4 regions of the Pseudomonas sp. P9_31 genome follow, and region 1 is predicted to be linked to each of the others. Evidence: predicted binding sites of a transcription regulator. Region 1 holds the regulator's gene; each other region holds the start of a gene.
What was found. Region 1 encodes FliA, which starts transcription of late flagellar genes. Its sites were predicted from a motif close to CTAAAGTTTNNNNNNNNNNNGCCGNTAA; they were not measured.
Positions count from the first base shown of each region.

Region 2: a site for FliA is predicted at 1,857-1,884, ahead of QMK51_RS06710 (methyl-accepting chemotaxis protein). Genes of this name have one in related genera too.
Region 3: a site for FliA is predicted at 1,673-1,700, ahead of QMK51_RS06265 (flagellar protein MotY). Genes of this name have one in related genera too.
Region 4: a site for FliA is predicted at 2,476-2,503, ahead of flgM (flagellar biosynthesis anti-sigma factor FlgM). Genes of this name have one in related genera too.

Region 1 covers NZ_CP125375.1:4,534,648-4,538,845, forward strand. Annotated here, with positions in the region: gene QMK51_RS20350 (chemotaxis protein CheA) at 1-300, opposite strand, end outside; gene QMK51_RS20355 (protein phosphatase CheZ) at 356-1,144, opposite strand; gene QMK51_RS20360 (chemotaxis response regulator CheY) at 1,167-1,538, opposite strand; gene fliA (RNA polymerase sigma factor FliA) at 1,706-2,446, opposite strand; gene fleN (flagellar synthesis regulator FleN) at 2,443-3,273, opposite strand; gene flhF (flagellar biosynthesis protein FlhF) at 3,390-4,198, opposite strand, start outside.
Region 2 covers NZ_CP125375.1:1,488,540-1,492,737, reverse strand. Annotated here, with positions in the region: gene QMK51_RS06720 (DUF721 domain-containing protein) at 1-236, shown strand, start outside; gene QMK51_RS06715 (helicase HerA-like domain-containing protein) at 355-1,842, opposite strand; gene QMK51_RS06710 (methyl-accepting chemotaxis protein) at 2,027-3,916, shown strand; gene QMK51_RS06705 (glycosyltransferase family 1 protein) at 4,138-4,198, shown strand, end outside.
Region 3 covers NZ_CP125375.1:1,372,973-1,377,170, forward strand. Annotated here, with positions in the region: gene rnt (ribonuclease T) at 1-563, opposite strand, end outside; gene pyrC (dihydroorotase) at 560-1,606, opposite strand; gene QMK51_RS06265 (flagellar protein MotY) at 1,764-2,672, shown strand; gene QMK51_RS06270 (argininosuccinate synthase) at 2,802-4,019, shown strand; gene QMK51_RS06275 (hypothetical protein) at 4,194-4,198, opposite strand, start outside.
Region 4 covers NZ_CP125375.1:1,682,425-1,686,622, forward strand. Annotated here, with positions in the region: gene QMK51_RS07555 (MFS transporter) at 1-554, shown strand, start outside; gene QMK51_RS07560 (flagellar brake protein) at 762-1,508, opposite strand; gene QMK51_RS07565 (flagellar protein FlgN) at 1,597-2,064, opposite strand; gene flgM (flagellar biosynthesis anti-sigma factor FlgM) at 2,113-2,439, opposite strand; gene flgA (flagellar basal body P-ring formation chaperone FlgA) at 2,618-3,379, opposite strand; gene QMK51_RS07580 (chemotaxis protein CheV) at 3,461-4,198, shown strand, end outside.

The sequences.
Region 1 (4,198 bases):
GTTCACCGCGTCCAGCGCTTCGAGAACCACGTCCATCAATTCCGAGTCGACGCGACGCTCACCCTTGCGCAGGATGTCGAACACGTTCTCGGCGATGTGACAGCACTCCACCAGCTCGTTGAGCTGGAGGAAGCCGGCGCCCCCTTTTACAGTGTGAAAACCGCGAAAAATTGCATTGAGCAAGTCCGCATCATCCGGTCGGCTTTCAAGCTCGACCAGCTGTTCGGACAGTTGCTCTAGAATCTCGCCGGCCTCAACCAGGAAATCCTGAAGGATCTCTTCATCGGCGCCGAAGCTCATTAAGGGGGTGCTCCTAACAGGTCTAAAAACCTAAAAAACCTAAAATTCTAAAATTCTAAAATCCCAGGCTGGATAGCAAATCGTCCACATCGTCCTGACCGGACACAACGTCTTCTCTTTTATCGGCATGAATCTGCGGACCTTCACCCTGAGAGAGATGTTTTTGCGGATCTTTTTCAGCCAGCATCGCTTCACGGTCATGTTCGATACCCGCAAAGCGGTCGACGTGACTGGCCATGAGCACGAGCTTGAGCAGGTTGCTTTCAACTTCGGTGACCAATTGGGTCACGCGTTTGATCACCTGACCGGTGAGGTCCTGGTAATCCTGAGCCAGCAGAATGTCGTTGAGGTTGCTCGACACAACGCGATTGTCTTCGCTGCTGCGTGTCAGGAAACCGTCGACCCGCCGGGCCAGTTCGCGGAACTCTTCAGCCCCGACCTCGCGACGCATGAACCGCCCCCAATCCGTGCTCAGCGCCTGAGCTTCGTCGCTCAGGCTGTTGATCAGTGGCGTGGCGTTTTCCACCAGATCCATGGTGCGGTTGGCCGCGGCCTCGGTCAGCTTGACCACATAACCCAGACGCTCGGTGGCATCCGTGATCTGAGACACTTCCTCGGCTTGCGGCATGTGCGGGTCAATCTGGAAATTGACGATCGCGCTATGCAGCTCGCGGGTGAGCTTGCCCACTTCCTGATACAGGCCACGGTCACGGGTCTGGTTGAGCTCATGGATCAGTTGAACAGCGTCGCCGAACCTGCCTTTTTCAAGGCTTTCGACCAGTTCGACCGCGTGTTTTTTCAGGGTCGACTCAAAATCGCCCTGTGAAGATTCGATATGCTCCATAGCTCCCCCGTGGCGCAGTTTCTCAACCGATGCGTTCGAAAATCTTCTCGATTTTTTCTTTCAACGCCTGGGCCGTGAAGGGTTTGACCACATAGCCGTTAACACCGGCCTGGGCCGCTTCGATGATCTGCTCGCGCTTGGCTTCAGCGGTCACCATCAGCACCGGCAGGTGCTTGAGCCTTTCATCGGCGCGCACCGCACGAAGCAGATCGATGCCGGTCATACCGGGCATGTTCCAGTCGGTAACCAGAAAATCGAAGTTACCGCTTTGCAGCATCGGCAACCCGGTCAGCCCGTCATCGGCCTCGGCGGTGTTGGTGAACCCAAGGTCACGCAACAGGTTTTTTATGATCCGCCGCATCGTTGAGAAGTCATCAACGATGAGGATTTTCATGTTCTTGTCCAATTCGACCTCCAAGCAGTCTTAAACGCGCCCAGCACCTGGACACGCCATTTCAATCAATCCGGCAAAGCACTCAATGACTGTCTGGAGCACAACAGATCGAGACCTGCGCAGTTCAACACCACACAGGCTCCATTCGCAGTGTCCCCACACTGCCTTCAGCGCGCTCGCCACTCCCCCAAACGCCCCCGCAAACGGGCCGCGCACTGGCTGTGTAACTGGCTGACCCGCGATTCGCTGACCCCCAGGACCTCACCGATTTCCTTGAGATTCAACTCTTCGTCGTAGTACAGCGCCAACACCAGTCGCTCACGCTCCGGCAAATTGGCAATCGCGTCCGCCAGCGCCGCCTGGAAGCGTTCATCTTCCAGATCGCGTGACGGCTCGAGATGAGCACTCGCGCCATCCTCATGCAGCCCTTCGTGTTCGCCGTCCTGCAACAGATCGTCGAAACTGAATAACCGGCTGCCCAGGGTGTCGTTCAAAATCCCGTAATAATCGTCGAGACTCAATTGGAGTTCGGCCGCAACCTCGTGATCTTTAGCATCACGGCCGGTTTTAGCTTCAATCGAGCGAATCGCGTCGCTGACCATGCGGGTATTGCGGTGAACCGAACGTGGCGCCCAGTCCCCCTTGCGCACTTCATCAAGCATTGCGCCGCGGATTCGTATGCCCGCGTACGTCTCGAAACTCGCGCCTTTGCTGGCGTCGTATTTGGTCGATACTTCAAGCAGGCCGATCATCCCGGCCTGGATCAGGTCTTCAACCTGGACACTGGCCGGCAAACGGGCCAGCAAGTGATAGGCAATGCGTTTGACCAGTGGCGCGTAACGCTCGATCAGTTCGTACTGCGCGTCACGCGCCGACTTCTTGTAAAGGTTGTAACCGCTGGCTGTCATAGCACGGGTCCTGCCGTTTGTTGCACGAGGCGCTCGACGAAAAACTCCAGGTGCCCACGCGGGTTGGCCGGCAGCGGCCAGGTATCGACCTTCTGCGCAATGGCCTTGAACGCCAGGGCGCACTTGGAACGCGGAAAGGCTTCATAGACGGCACGCTGCTTCTGCACGGCCTTGCGCACGCTTTCGTCGTAAGGCACCGCACCGACGTATTGCAACGCGACGTCGAGGAAACGATCCGTGACCTTGGTCAACTTGGCGAACAGGTTGCGGCCTTCCTGCGGGCTCTGCGCCATGTTGGCCAGGACGCGGAACCGATTCATGCCGTAGTCGCGGTTAAGCAGTTTGATCAGCGCGTAGGCGTCGGTGATCGAGGTCGGTTCGTCGCACACCACCAGCAAGACTTCTTGCGCTGCGCGCACGAAGCTGACCACCGAGTCACCAATGCCCGCAGCGGTGTCGATCACCAATACGTCGAGGTTGTCGCCGATGTCGCTGAAGGCCTGGATCAGGCCGGCGTGCTGGGCCGGGCTCAGATGAACCATGCTCTGGGTGCCGGACGCGGCCGGGACGATGCGGATACCGCCAGGCCCCTGCAACAGCACGTCGCGCAGTTCACAGCGGCCTTCGATCACGTCGGCCAGGGTGCGTTTGGGTGTCAGCCCCAACAGGACGTCGACGTTCGCCAGCCCCAGATCGGCATCCAGCAGCATGACGCGCCGGCCGAGCTCAGCTAGAGCCAGGGACAAGTTCACTGACACGTTAGTCTTCCCGACGCCACCTTTGCCGCCGGTCACCGCGATCACCTGTACGGGATGCATGCTGCCCATGTTATTTCTTTACCTTGTCTTACTTAGACGGAGGCCACATTACTGGCTGCGCGTTCACCATTGGAACAATGCATGGCAGACCATCGATGTAGGTACAAAAACTGTTCATTAATACCTCAGCCAACCCGCTTGGTCGGGCTGTGGTAAATATCAGCGAACATGTCAGCCATGGCTTCTTCGCTGGGTTCTTCCTGCATTTGCACGCTAACGGCGCGGCTGACCAACTGATGACGACGCGGCAGATGCAAATCATCCGGAATCCGCGGGCCATCGGTCAGGTAAGCCACCGGCAACTCATGGCTGATGGCCAGGCTCAACACCTCGCCCAGGCTTGCCGTTTCATCCAGTTTAGTCAGGATGCAGCCGGCGAGGCCGCAGCGTTTGTAACTGTGATAAGCGGCGGTTAGAACCTGTTTCTGGCTGGTGGTTGCCAGGACGAGATAATTTTTTGATTTGATGCCCCGTCCGGCCAGGCTTTCGAGTTGCATGCGCAGTGCCGGGTCGCTGGCTTGAAGGCCGGCGGTATCGATCAGCACCACGCGTTTGCGCAGCAAGGGTTCCAGCGCCTGCACCAGGGATTGGCCCGGATCGACGTGGGTGACCGACACATTGAGGATGCGACCAAGGGTCTTGAGCTGTTCCTGAGCACCGATGCGATAGCTGTCCATGCTCACCAGTGCGATGTTCTGCGCGCCGTACTTGAGCACGTAACGGGCCGCGAGCTTGGCCAGCGTGGTGGTCTTGCCCATGCCGGCCGGGCCGACCATGGCAATCACACCGCCTTCTTCCAGTGGCTCGACTTCCGGGGTGGCGATCATCCTCGCCAGGTGCGCGAGCAACATGCGCCAGGCCTGGCGTGGTTCTTCAATGTCGGTAATCAGCGCCAGCAGATCCCGCGACAACGGGCCGGACAGGCCGATGCGTT
Region 2 (4,198 bases), 3.0 Mb from region 1:
GTTATCAGCAAAAGCGTCTGCAACGACAGTTACAGCTGTTCGACGAATTCGCCAGCCTGACGCGGATTCTGTTCAAGGTGCAGCCGCCCACGGTTCAGCAAGGGGCGGTGGGACATACCATGGATTTGTCGACGGACGCGGCGGCGACCATTCAGGCGACGGCCGACGGGATTACCGACCCGAACCTGCGGGCGGCCCTCGAACGTCTGGCGGCGCACGCCAAACCCAAGGCATGACTTAGAACCCATGTGGGAGCGAGCCTGCTCGCGATAGCGGTGTATCAGTCAACACATGTGTTGAATGTCAGGCCGCAATCGCGAGCAGGCTCGCTCCCACATTTTGATTGCCCACTTGTCAGCGGCGTTTGCTGCCACCGAGCAAAGACCCCATCAACCCCCGCACCAATTGTCGGCCCAATTGATTCGCCGCCTGTCGCATCGCCGATTTCAGCGCCTGCCCCGCCGCCGTGCCGAGGAACTCCCCGGCCTTGTCGGCAAGGCTCGGCTCCTCAGGTGCAGGTTTGCCCGGCGCGGCTTCGGGATCCGGCACCAGCCCTTTACGCCCCATCAGCACTTCATAAGCCGATTCGCGATCGATCGGTTTGTCGTAACGCCCCTTGAAGGGCGAACCGGCGATCAGCACGGTGCGCTCAGTCTCGGTCAGCGGCCCGATCCGCGATTGCGGCGGTGCAACCAATACCCGCTGGACCATCGCCGGTGTGCCCTTGTCCTGCAAGGTGCCGACCAGCGCCTCGCCGATCCCCAGTTCGGTCAACACCGACAAGGCGTCAAACGCAGGGTTCGGCCGGAAGCCCTCGGCCACCGCGCGCAGGGACTTCTGCTCTTTGGCGGTGAACGCGCGCAAACCATGCTGAATACGCAAGCCCAGCTGAGCCAGTACATCATCCGGCAAATCCCCCGGCGATTGGGTGACGAAATACACCCCCACGCCTTTCGAACGGATCAGTCGCACCACTTGTTCCAGACGATCCTGCAACGCCTTGGGCGTACCGGCGAACAACAAGTGTGCTTCGTCGAAAAACAGCGCCAGCAGCGGTTTCTCGGCATCGCCGCGTTCTGGCAACTGCTCGAACAGTTCGGCCAGCAACCACAGCAGGAACGTCGCGTAGACCTTCGGCGCTTCGTGCACCAGACGGCTGGCGTCGAGCAAGTGAATGCGCCCGCGACCATCCACGGCCGGTTGTAACATGTCTTCCAGCTGCAGCGCCGGTTCGCCGAATAACGCTTCAGCGCCCTGCTGTTCCAGCGTCGCCAAACGGCGCAACAGGGCCTGGCTGGAACCGGTGGTCATCAGCGCCGCGTCATCCCCCAGCAATTCGGGGTTATCACGCAAATGATTGAGCAGTGCCTTCAAATCCTTCAAATCCAGCAGCAACAGCCCTTCGCGGTCGGCCACTTTGAAGGCGGCATAGAGTGCCGACTGCTGACTGTCGGTCAGCTCCAGCAGGCTGCCGAGCAGCAACGGCCCCATTTCGCTCAAGGTGGTGCGCAATGGATGCCCGGACTGACCTTGAATGTCCCACAAAGTCACCGGATACGCCTGAGGCTTATGGTTCAGCCAGGGCATGCCGGCGATCCGCTCCGCGACCTTGCCTTGAGGGTTGCCGACGGCGCCCAGCCCGCACAAGTCGCCTTTGATGTCCGCCGCGAACACCGCCACGCCAGCATCGCTGAAGGCTTCGGCCAGACGCTGCAACGTGACGGTTTTACCGGTGCCGGTAGCGCCCGCCACCAGGCCATGACGGTTCGCCAGGCGCATGGCCTGGGCGATTGGCTGGCCCGCGAGGTCAGCGCCGATAACGAGTTGTGATGAGTCAGGCATTTTGTCACCCATGGTTAATCTTTGATCCTTCATGGCCGATAACAACCGAGAGACCAGACTGAAAATAGCGTCGGTAATTCCCTAAGGAGAGACGGAAATATCAGCTTACTTTCAACACTGCCCATTTTGCGCGCCTTTATAAAAGCACGCCCTGGACATTAAGACTTTAGCGGACCCCCAAGCCATGAACAAAAACCTGCGCTTCAGCCATAAGATACTGCTTGCCGCCGCCCTGATCGTTATCGCCGCCTTCGCCTCGTTCACGCTGTACAACGACTATTTGCAGCGCAATGCGATTCGTGAAGATCTGGATAACTATCTCACCGAGATGGGAGACGTCACCGCCAACAACATCCAGAGTTGGCTGGCCGGTCGTATCCTGCTGGTAGAGAACCTCGCTCAAAACATTGCCATCAACCCCGAACAATCCAACGTCGTCAGTCTGCTTGAACAAAATGCTTTGGCATCGACCTTCATGGCCAGGTACCTGGGTGATGCCAGCGGCAACTTCATCAACCGCCCGGACTCCAAGATGCCGGACGGCTACGATCCCAGAGTTCGCCCTTGGTACAAAGGCGCGGAAAACAGCAACGGCTCGACGCTGACCGAACCTTACGTAGATGCGGCGACCGGTCAAACCATCATCTCCATTGCCACCGCTTCGAAAAAATCGGGGAAAAGCGTGGGGGTGGTAGGCGGTGACTTGAGCCTGCAAACCCTGATCGACACCCTGATCGCGCGTAATTTCGGCGGCATGGGCTATGCCTTTCTGGTCAGCGCCGACGGCAAGATCCTGGTTCATCCGGACAAAGCCATGGTGATGAAGTCCCTGAGCGAGGCGTACCCGAAAAATACCCCACGCATTAGCAGCAGCTTCACTGAAGTGGACGTCGACGGAAAAACCCGCATCGTCTCTTTCACCCCGATCAAAGGCTTGCCGTCGGTCAATTGGTACATCGGCCTGTCGGTGGACAAGGACAAAGCCTTCTCCATGCTCAGCGAATTCCGCACCTCGGCGATCATCGCGACCCTGATTGCCGTGGCCATCATCATTGGCTTGCTGGGCATGCTGATCCGCCTGCTGATCCAGCCGCTGCACGTGATGACCCGCGCCATGGAAGACATCGCCGACGGTGAAGGCGACCTGACCAAACGCCTGACCATCCAGAATCAGGACGAATTCGGCCTCCTTGGCACGGCGTTCAACCGTTTCGTGGAACGGGTTCATACGTCGATCCGCGAAGTGTCCTCGGCCACCGGCCAGGTCAACGAAGTGGCCTTGCGGGTGGTGGCGGCCTCGAACTCGTCGATGTTCAATTCCGACCAGCAAGCTTCGCGTACCAGCAGCGTGGCCGCAGCGATCAACCAGCTCGGCGCCGCCGCCCAGGAAATCGCCCGTAACGCCGCCCAAGCGTCGAATCAGGCCAGCGATGCCCGCAGCCTGGCCGAAGACGGCCAGCAAGTGGTGGATCGCAGCATTGCCGCGATGAATCAGCTGTCGAGCATGCTCAGCGCCTCGAGCACCAACATCGAATCGCTGAACAGCAAAACCGTGAACATCGGGCAGATTCTCGAAGTGATCACCAGCATCTCCCAGCAAACCAACCTGCTGGCGCTCAACGCCGCCATCGAAGCGGCGCGGGCCGGTGAAGCCGGGCGCGGTTTTGCCGTGGTGGCCGACGAGGTGCGCAACCTGGCGCACCGCACGCAGGAGTCGGCGCAACAGGTGCAGACCATGATCGAGGAGCTGCAAGTCGGCGCCCGCGAATCCGTCAGCACCATGAGCGACAGCCAGCGTCACAGCCAGGACAGCGTGGAAATCGCCAACCTGGCCGGCGAGCGCCTGAACAGCGTGACGTTGCGCATCGGCGAAATCGACGGGATGAACCAGTCGGTGGCGACGGCGACCGAGGAACAAACCGCAGTGGTCGAGTCGATCAACGTGGATATCACCGAGATCAACACGCTGAACCAGGAAGGCGTGGAAAACCTGCAATCGACCTTGCGGGCGTGCTCGGACCTTGAGCAACAGGCTTCGCGATTGAAGCAGTTGGTGGGCAGTTTCCGCATCTAGAACGTTTGACAGGCCCCAATCGCGAGCAGGCTCGCTCCCACATTTGATCTTCGTTGTTCACAAATAATGTGTTCACAACAGATCCTGTGTGGGAGCGAGCCTGCTCGCGATAGCGATCTGTAAAGCCCCGCAAAACCCCGCTGACACCCCCTCCGCAAAACCCCAATCGAACATCTATCCTTCATATAGGTCAACCAAAGGAGATCAACGGCCCCGGAGGAATGTTCATCGTGCATATCGCTGACATCACCATGTTCTACGCCCCTGCCAGCGGTGGCGTGC
Region 3 (4,198 bases), 3.2 Mb from region 1:
AAGTCGATGTCCGCTGCCTGGCAGGCCTTGGCCAATACGGTTTGACCGTAGGCCAGACCGGCGAGGGTCGCGGTGTCGAAGCTGGAGAACGGGTGAAACGGGTTGCGTTTCATGTCCAGGCGCGCGACAGCGGCGTTGAGGAAGCCCAGGTCGAAGCTGCTGTTGTGCCCGACCAGAATCGCCCGTTTGCAACCGTTGGCCTTCAGGGCCTTGCGCACACCGCGAAAGATATCGGTCAGGGCCGCTTCTTCACTTACCGCCATGCGTAGCGGGTGGTCGAGCTTGATTCCGGTGAACTCCAGGGCTGCCGCTTCGATGTTCGCACCTTCGAAAGGCTCGACCCGGAAGAAGTAGGTGTGCTCAGGGTACACAAAGCCTTTTTCATCCATGCCAATCACGGTGGCGGCGATTTCCAGCAGGGCGTCGGTGGCCGAGTTGAAGCCACCGGTTTCTACGTCGACGACTACCGGCAGGTAACCCCGGAACCTGGCTGCCATTGGATGACGGGAACCGCCCCCGCCGCCATTACCGTCCTGTTCGTCATCGAAATGGTCTTCACTCACGCGTGTTCCTCCAGCAAGCGCCAGCGCAGTTTTTCACCGGCGCGCAGCGGGATTACGGTCAGCTCGCCAAATGGCAGGCTGGTTGGGGCGGTCCACTCGTCGCGGACCAGGGTGATGCGATCGGTGTTCGCCGGCAGGCCGTAGAAACGCGGGCCATTGAGGCTGGCGAAGGCTTCGAGCTTGTCCAGCGCATTACGCTGTTCGAAGGCTTCGGCATACATCTCGATCGCGGCATAAGCGGTGTAGCAGCCGGCACAACCGCACGCCGCTTCTTTGGCGTGCTGGGCATGGGGCGCCGAATCGGTGCCGAGGAAGAACTTGTCGCTGCCACTGGTGGCGGCGTCGAGCAGGGCTTCCTGATGGGTATTACGCTTGAGGATCGGCAGGCAATAGAAGTGCGGCCGAATCCCGCCCACCAGCATGTGGTTACGGTTGTACAGCAGGTGGTGCGCGGTGATGGTCGCGCCGACGTTGGCCGAAGCCGCGTTGACGAACTGCACGGCGTCAGCGGTGGTGATGTGTTCGAACACCACTTTGAGGGTCGGAAAACGCTCGACTACCCGCCGCATATGCTCATCGATGAAGATTTTTTCGCGATCGAAAACGTCGACATCGCCGCGGGTGACTTCACCGTGAACCAGCAAGGGCATCCCGACTTCGGCCATGGCCTCGAGTGCAGGGAAAATCTTGTCGATGCTGGTGACGCCAGAATCCGAGTTGGTGGTCGCGCCGGCCGGGTACAGCTTGGCGGCGTGAATGAAACCGCTGGCCTTGGCCTCACGAATTTCTTCAGGCTGGGTGCGGTCGGTCAGGTACAGAACCATCAACGGTTCGAAGCGGCTGCCGGCCGGACGTGCGGCGAGAATCCGCTGGCGATAGCCATCGGCTTCAGCAGCGTTGCGCACCGGAGGTACCAGGTTGGGCATGATGATGGCGCGACCAAAGGTGCGCGCGACATCCGCGACGGTATTGGTCAACACAGCACCATCGCGAAGATGAATGTGCCAGTCGTCGGGACGCAGCAGGGTCAGGCGGTCGGACATGAGGGGATTCCAGGCGGGTCAAACTCAGGGGAATGCTACCGGAAAAGACTCTTCCAGGCACTCGCTATCAAGTTTTACGACAAGCATCCGATACCCAACAGGTATGCCCTAAACCTGTGTGTCGGTCTTTTCGTTGTAGAAGCCAGTGGAGCCTCCCGTGCGCCAGCGTTATTTAGCCTTGCTCAGTGTGTTTGCCAGCCTTCCTGCAATGGCGCTCACTTTCCAGACTCGTCTGGAGAGCATTGAGTGGACGGTCGAAGGTGACAAGTTCGAATGCCGTCTGACTCAACCGATCACCGATTTCGGTTCGGGTGAGTTCGTGCGTCGCGCTGGCGAGCAGGCAACATTTCGTCTGAAGGCCTACAACTCGATGATCGGAGGGGGTTCCGCAACCTTGCTGGCGGCCGCTGCGCCATGGCAGCCGGGGCGTGGCGACATCAATCTGGGCTCGGTGAGAATCGGCAGTGGCAACGTGCTGTTCAACAGCTCGCAAGCTCAGGCCGGGCGCCTGATCAGCGGGTTGATGGATGGTCGCAGCCCGGTCGTTCGACACTCCTCGGGCGACGGTCGGGTGTCTGAAGTCCGGCTGCTGCCGGTCAAATTCAGCAAGGCCTACAGCGACTATCAGGGGTGCGTGGCCAAGTTGCTGCCGCAGAATTTCGAGCAGGTGAAGCAATCCGAGGTCGGGTTTACGGGTGAAGGCGTCGATCTCGATGCCAGGGCCAAGGCCCAGTTGCAGGTCATGCTGGAATTCATGAAAGCCGATCCAACGGTCAACCACATTGAGCTTGACGGCCATTCCGACAACAGCGGTAACCGCCTGATCAACCGTGAACTGTCACGACGCAGGGCGCTGGCGGTGATGGATTTCTTCAAGGCCAATGGTATTCAGGAATCGCAGATCACACTGCGTTTTCACGGTGAGCGCTATCCGCTGGCGCCGAACAACAACGCTGCCAATCGGGCGAAGAACCGCCGGGTTGCCGTACGTCTCGAACGGGTAGCCCCGACCGAGAAACCGGCGCCTCAAGCCACTGCCACCGCGAGCAGCGCTACAACCTCCTGAACCGGCTGAAATCGTCGCTCGCTCGACATAATCTGTCGCTTCGTCGTCATAAGCTGTCGCGCCTCTGTAAATTATCCTGCATGAGCGGTAGACTTGACAGCTTTCCGTAGAACCCCGTGGAGTGATGGCATGGCGGACGTAAACAAGGTCGTTCTGGCGTATTCCGGCGGCCTGGACACTTCGGTGATCCTCAAGTGGCTGCAGGATACTTATAACTGTGAAGTAGTGACCTTCACCGCTGACCTGGGTCAGGGCGAAGAGGTCGAGCCGGCCCGGGCCAAGGCACAGGCCATGGGCGTAAAAGAAATCTACATCGACGATCTGCGCGAAGAGTTCGTGCGCGATTTCGTGTTCCCGATGTTTCGCGCCAACACCGTTTACGAAGGTGAGTACCTGCTGGGTACTTCCATCGCTCGTCCGTTGATCGCCAAACGCCTGATCGAAATCGCCAACGAAACCGGCGCTGACGCCATTTCCCACGGCGCGACCGGCAAGGGCAACGATCAGGTTCGTTTCGAACTGGGCGCCTATGCCTTGAAGCCGGGCGTGAAAGTGATCGCTCCGTGGCGCGAATGGGACTTGCTGTCCCGTGAAAAGCTGATGGATTACGCCGAGAAGCACGCGATCCCGATCGAGCGTCACGGCAAGAAAAAATCCCCGTACTCGATGGATGCCAACCTGCTGCACATCTCCTATGAAGGCGGCGTGCTGGAAGACACCTGGACCGAGCACGAAGAAGACATGTGGCGCTGGACCGTCTCTCCGGAGAACGCTCCTGACAAGCCGCAATATCTGGAACTGACCTACCGCAACGGCGACATCGTGGCACTGGACGGCGTCGAAATGACTCCGGCCACCGTGCTGGCGACCTTGAACCGTATCGGCGGCGAACACGGTATCGGCCGTCTGGACATCGTCGAAAACCGCTACGTCGGCATGAAGTCCCGTGGCTGCTACGAGACGCCTGGCGGCACCATCATGCTGCGCGCTCACCGTGCGATCGAATCGATCACCCTGGACCGCGAAGTGGCTCACCTCAAAGACGAGCTGATGCCGAAATACGCCAGCCTGATCTACACCGGTTACTGGTGGAGCCCTGAGCGTCTGATGCTGCAACAGATGATCGACGCTTCCCAGGCTCATGTGAACGGCGTTGTGCGCCTGAAACTGTACAAGGGCAATGTGATCGTCACCGGCCGTAAGTCCGACGAGTCGTTGTTCGACGCCAACATCGCGACCTTCGAGGAAGATGGCGGCGCCTACAACCAGGCCGATGCGGCGGGCTTCATCAAGCTCAACGCCTTGCGCATGCGTATCGCGGCGAACAAGGGCCGGAAGCTGTTCTGAGACCTTTGATGCGGTAATGGATTTGTGGCCTTGTCGATGACAAGGCCACAATTCTGAAAAGGGGCTGCTGCATATTACGTTTCGCTTTCTTCTTGTTTCTTCCAACCGTTCCTTCTGCTTCCTGCCTTTGATCTCACTTCAAGGGCTGTCTTCTGCTGCGCGACAGATCAAACCCTAGC
Region 4 (4,198 bases), 2.9 Mb from region 1:
CTGCATTGCCGCTGGCGATCATGCAGCAGGTGCCGCTGGAGGTGCTGTTTGTCGCCGGGTTCCTCTGTTCGTTGGTGCAGTTCTGCCTGTACCCGTTGGCGGTGGCGTTCTCCAACGACCATGTCGAGGGTGATCGTCGGGTGTCGCTGACGGCGATGCTGCTGGTGACCTACGGTGTCGGCGCGAGTATCGGGCCGCTGGTGGCCGGGGTGCTGATGAAGTTGTTTGGCAGTCACATGCTCTATGCCTTCTTCAGCTTCTTCGCGTTGGTGCTGGTGTGGCGAATCCGTCCGAAAGCGGTCACCAACCTGCATCAGGTGGACGATGCGCCGCTGCATCACGTGGCCATGCCGGACAGCATGTCGAGTTCGCCACTGGTGGCGTGCCTTGACCCACGAGTCGATGAACAGGTGGTGCAGGATCAGATGCAAAACCCGGTCAACCCTGAACCTGATTTCGAACCGGATGCCGAGCCCTCAGAAGCTGAAACCGATACGGAATCAGAAGACCCTGACACCGGGCGCGAGCAAAGCTTTACCGAAGCGAGGCCTTGATCAGGGCATAAAAATGCCCCTGATCTCACGAGCGAAGGCGCTTTTTTATGGCCGGACACTGATCTCCCTGTAGGCGCTGCCGCAGGCTGCGATCTTTTAAGATCAAAAGATCGCAGGCTTCGCCAGCTCCTACAAAAGCAGTTTGCAGTACCCAAAAAAAACGGGCAGTCACCGCAAGGGACTGCCCGTTTTTTTGGGAATGGCGTATCAGAAGTCGTCTTTGTCGAAGCGTCGCGCTTCGCGCTGAAGCTGATAGACGAACCGCTCGACTTGCCGCTGCACCAGGCCGCTCATGTTGTGAAAACGCACGCCGGCAAAGGTGGTGTTGATCTTTTCTTCGAAGTGCAGGTAACGCAACTCGACCGGTGCCGTCATGCTGCCGAAGGGCAGGGCGGCGATGAAGCGGTCGTAGACCTGGCCCAGTTGCAGCCTGGCGGTGATGTCGCCTTCGAAGCGCAATTTGCAGCCAGTGGCTGAAATGTCCAGCAGCTTGCCGCCGATGGGCGACTTGAGTTTGTCACCCCCCAGTTCGACATTCACCAGTTGTGCCAGCTTCAATGCGGCGCGGAAAGCATTGCGGCGCTGGTGGTAAACCACCTCATCGGGCAGTGCGCCACGGTAGCAGCGGCCATCGCCAGATTCGTCGATCGTCAGCGGGCCATTGCTTTCCCAAGCGATGCGCACACCTTCGTGGAAGCCTTCGACCTTGAACGGTTCGCCGGCCAGCAGAAAGCGTTCGCCGTCGCGGGGGATCATTTCGTCCAGGGCGATCATGTTGCTGTCACGGTCAACGTCCACCAGATAGCTCTGGAAGCGCTGGCTGCGCTCGTGGAACGTGATGATCAGCGGGTCATGGCTGTCTTGCAGCTGGCGCAGGTTGCCGGAGATTTCCAGGGGCGTAGTGAGCACCTTGGGTGGCTGCGGAGCATCTTCCGCGCTTAAGGCATTGGACACGGGGTATCAATCTCCAGGCAAATATGACTACTAGCTGGCATTCTGCCAGCATGTTTCGCGTCTTGATAGGGCGTGCTCACTGAAAGGCTCAAGCCTGACTGAGCGGGCGTGGCTTGGCGAGCTTGGAGGTTGATCCGCGGGCATCGTAGAGCGCTGGCGGCTCGCCGCCGGTGAGGATTTTCAACTGGTTGGCCGTGGCGGCCTGCTGCACCAGAATCGACTGGCCATTGTTGGCATTGGCGGCCTGGCACTGGGCCAGGAGGTCGGTCAGCACGTCGCTCTGTCCCAGCAACCGTTCGCCAATGCTCGACTGGCTGGCGAGTTGCTCCAGGCCCTGGCGGTTGGTTGGCAAGTTGAGGCTGGCGAGGATTTCACTGCGCTTGCGGCCATGCTGTTCGAGCAGAATGATCAATGCCTGTTTATGCGCCAGAATGTCTTCGAGCAGTGGCATGTCGCGACCGTGCAAGGCGAGGGACTCGGTTTGCAGGAGCTCCAGCAGTTGTTGTGCCGGGGCAAAGTCGTCGATGATCAATTGCAGTAAATGAGTGTCGTGCATGGCTGGCCTTGGGTTTTAAGCGTCCAAAAGCCTGGCGCGGGCCGTGGCCTAGCGCTGGGCTTCGAAGTTGAGCAGTTTGCTGGCTACACGGTTGCTGTCGACTTTATAGCTGCCATCGGCAATCGCTGCTTTCAACTCGGCCACGCGGGCGTTGTCGACGGCAGGCTGATCGCGCAGCTTGTCAGTGACCTTCTGCAACTGTTGAGCCTCATCACTGAGGTGTACCGATTCCCCGCTTTTGGTGGTACTGGCCTGTTCGGCCGGGGTATTCAGCGGCGTGGATTGGCCGGCTTCGACGGTTTCCTTCGCGGTGCTGGTACGCGTACTGCCCGTAAGTGACGAGGAGCTGTTTAAACGACTGAAATCGATGACCATGATAAAAAACCTCTGGGAATTTGGACGCTTGCCATGTTTTCGGCGATTCCCCGAAAAACTTTAGGCCCATTTATCAATGAGCTTGCATGCGCCAGCGCGCGTCCTGCATGCGGCACAGTTTAGGCAACAGCTATGGTCAGCGCCACATCTTCACGAACAGAGAGCCCTGCATGGTCGCTCACATAGAAACCTCTACCTGACCGGGCGCGGTGACTTGCGCCTTGATGACCCGCTGGGAGTTAAGGTTCTTCACGCGAATCTGTTCGCGCAGACCGCCGTTGGACAGCGCTTCACCCGGCATGCGCACACTGAGCGTACCACTGCGGGCAGTAATCACCACCTGGTCGCCCTTGCGAATCACTTCCGCCTGTTCGAGGTGCACCAGGGTAATGATCTGATCGGCGACCATTGGTCGGGTAAGTCTTTGTCCGATCGCCTCATCGACAGAGGTCAGAAAACCCTGGTTTATCAGGCTGATATCGCGCTCGCGCAGGGTCACGTCCTGAGGTTCGATAATCCCTGTGCGCTTGAGCGGACGAGTGGTGGTCACGATGTCGCGAAACAGCTTTACTTGAGCGGGCACGAAGACTGTCCAGGGCGAGGCGCCCTCGCAGCGAACCTTGACCGTGACCCGGCCCAGAGGCCTTGCCGGGCTCTCGAGGGTGGCTGTCAATTCCCTGTCGCACATGGGCATGCGCAGGCGCGGATCGAGCTGGTTGACCTGGATTTCGTAGCGGCCTTGCGTTTGACTGGTAGCCAGATAGTCCTCTACGGTGAATTCAAGAAAGCCCTGAGTGACGCCGATAAGCATGTCAGGCAAGGTAACCGTATCAGCAAGGGCAGGGCTGCCAGCGTTGAACAGGCAGACGGCCGACATCGCACAGAGCAATCTGCGGCAGGTTGATGTCAGGCGTCGGAAAAATGTCGGTTCTGTGTTCATAAAAGTTAAAAAGCAAGCGCCGTGCCGTTTAGTGATGAATGTGCGTCGCAACACACTTAGCGTTGGTGTAGGAGTCTGGGCATGGCTGGTGTAATGGATTCGGTGAACCAGCGCACGCAACTGGTAGGGCAGAATCGCCTTGAGCTGTTGTTGTTCCGTCTCGACGGCCAGCAGCTGTATGGGATCAACGTATTCAAGGTTCGTGAGGTGCTGCAATGCCCCAAGCTGACCCTGATGCCCAAGTCCAGTCCTGTCGTGTGCGGTGTGGCGAATATTCGGGGGGCGACCATTCCGATTCTGGATCTGGCGATGGCGACCGGTTCCGGTCGGTTGCTGGATCAAAGCAATCCCTTCGTGATCATCACGGAGTACAACACCAAGACCCAGGGTTTCCTGGTTCGATCGGTGGAGCGCATCGTCAACATGAACTGGGAGGAGATTCATCCGCCACCCAAGGGTACGGGACGCGATCACTACCTGACCGCTGTGACTCGGGTCGACAATCAGTTAGTCGAAATCATCGACGTCGAGAAGGTGCTGGCGGAAGTGGCGCCGACACCGGAATCGATTTCGATGGGCGTGGTGGATGTCGAGACTCAGCACAAGGCATTGTCCTTGCGGGTGTTGACGGTCGATGACTCGTCGGTGGCGCGCAAGCAGGTATCCCGTTGCCTGCAAACGATCGGCGTCGAAGTGGTGGCGTTGAACGACGGTCGGCAAGCGCTGGATTACCTGCGCAAACTGGCTGACGAGGGCAAGAAGCCGGAAGACGAGTTCCTGATGATGATTTCCGACATCGAGATGCCGGAAATGGACGGG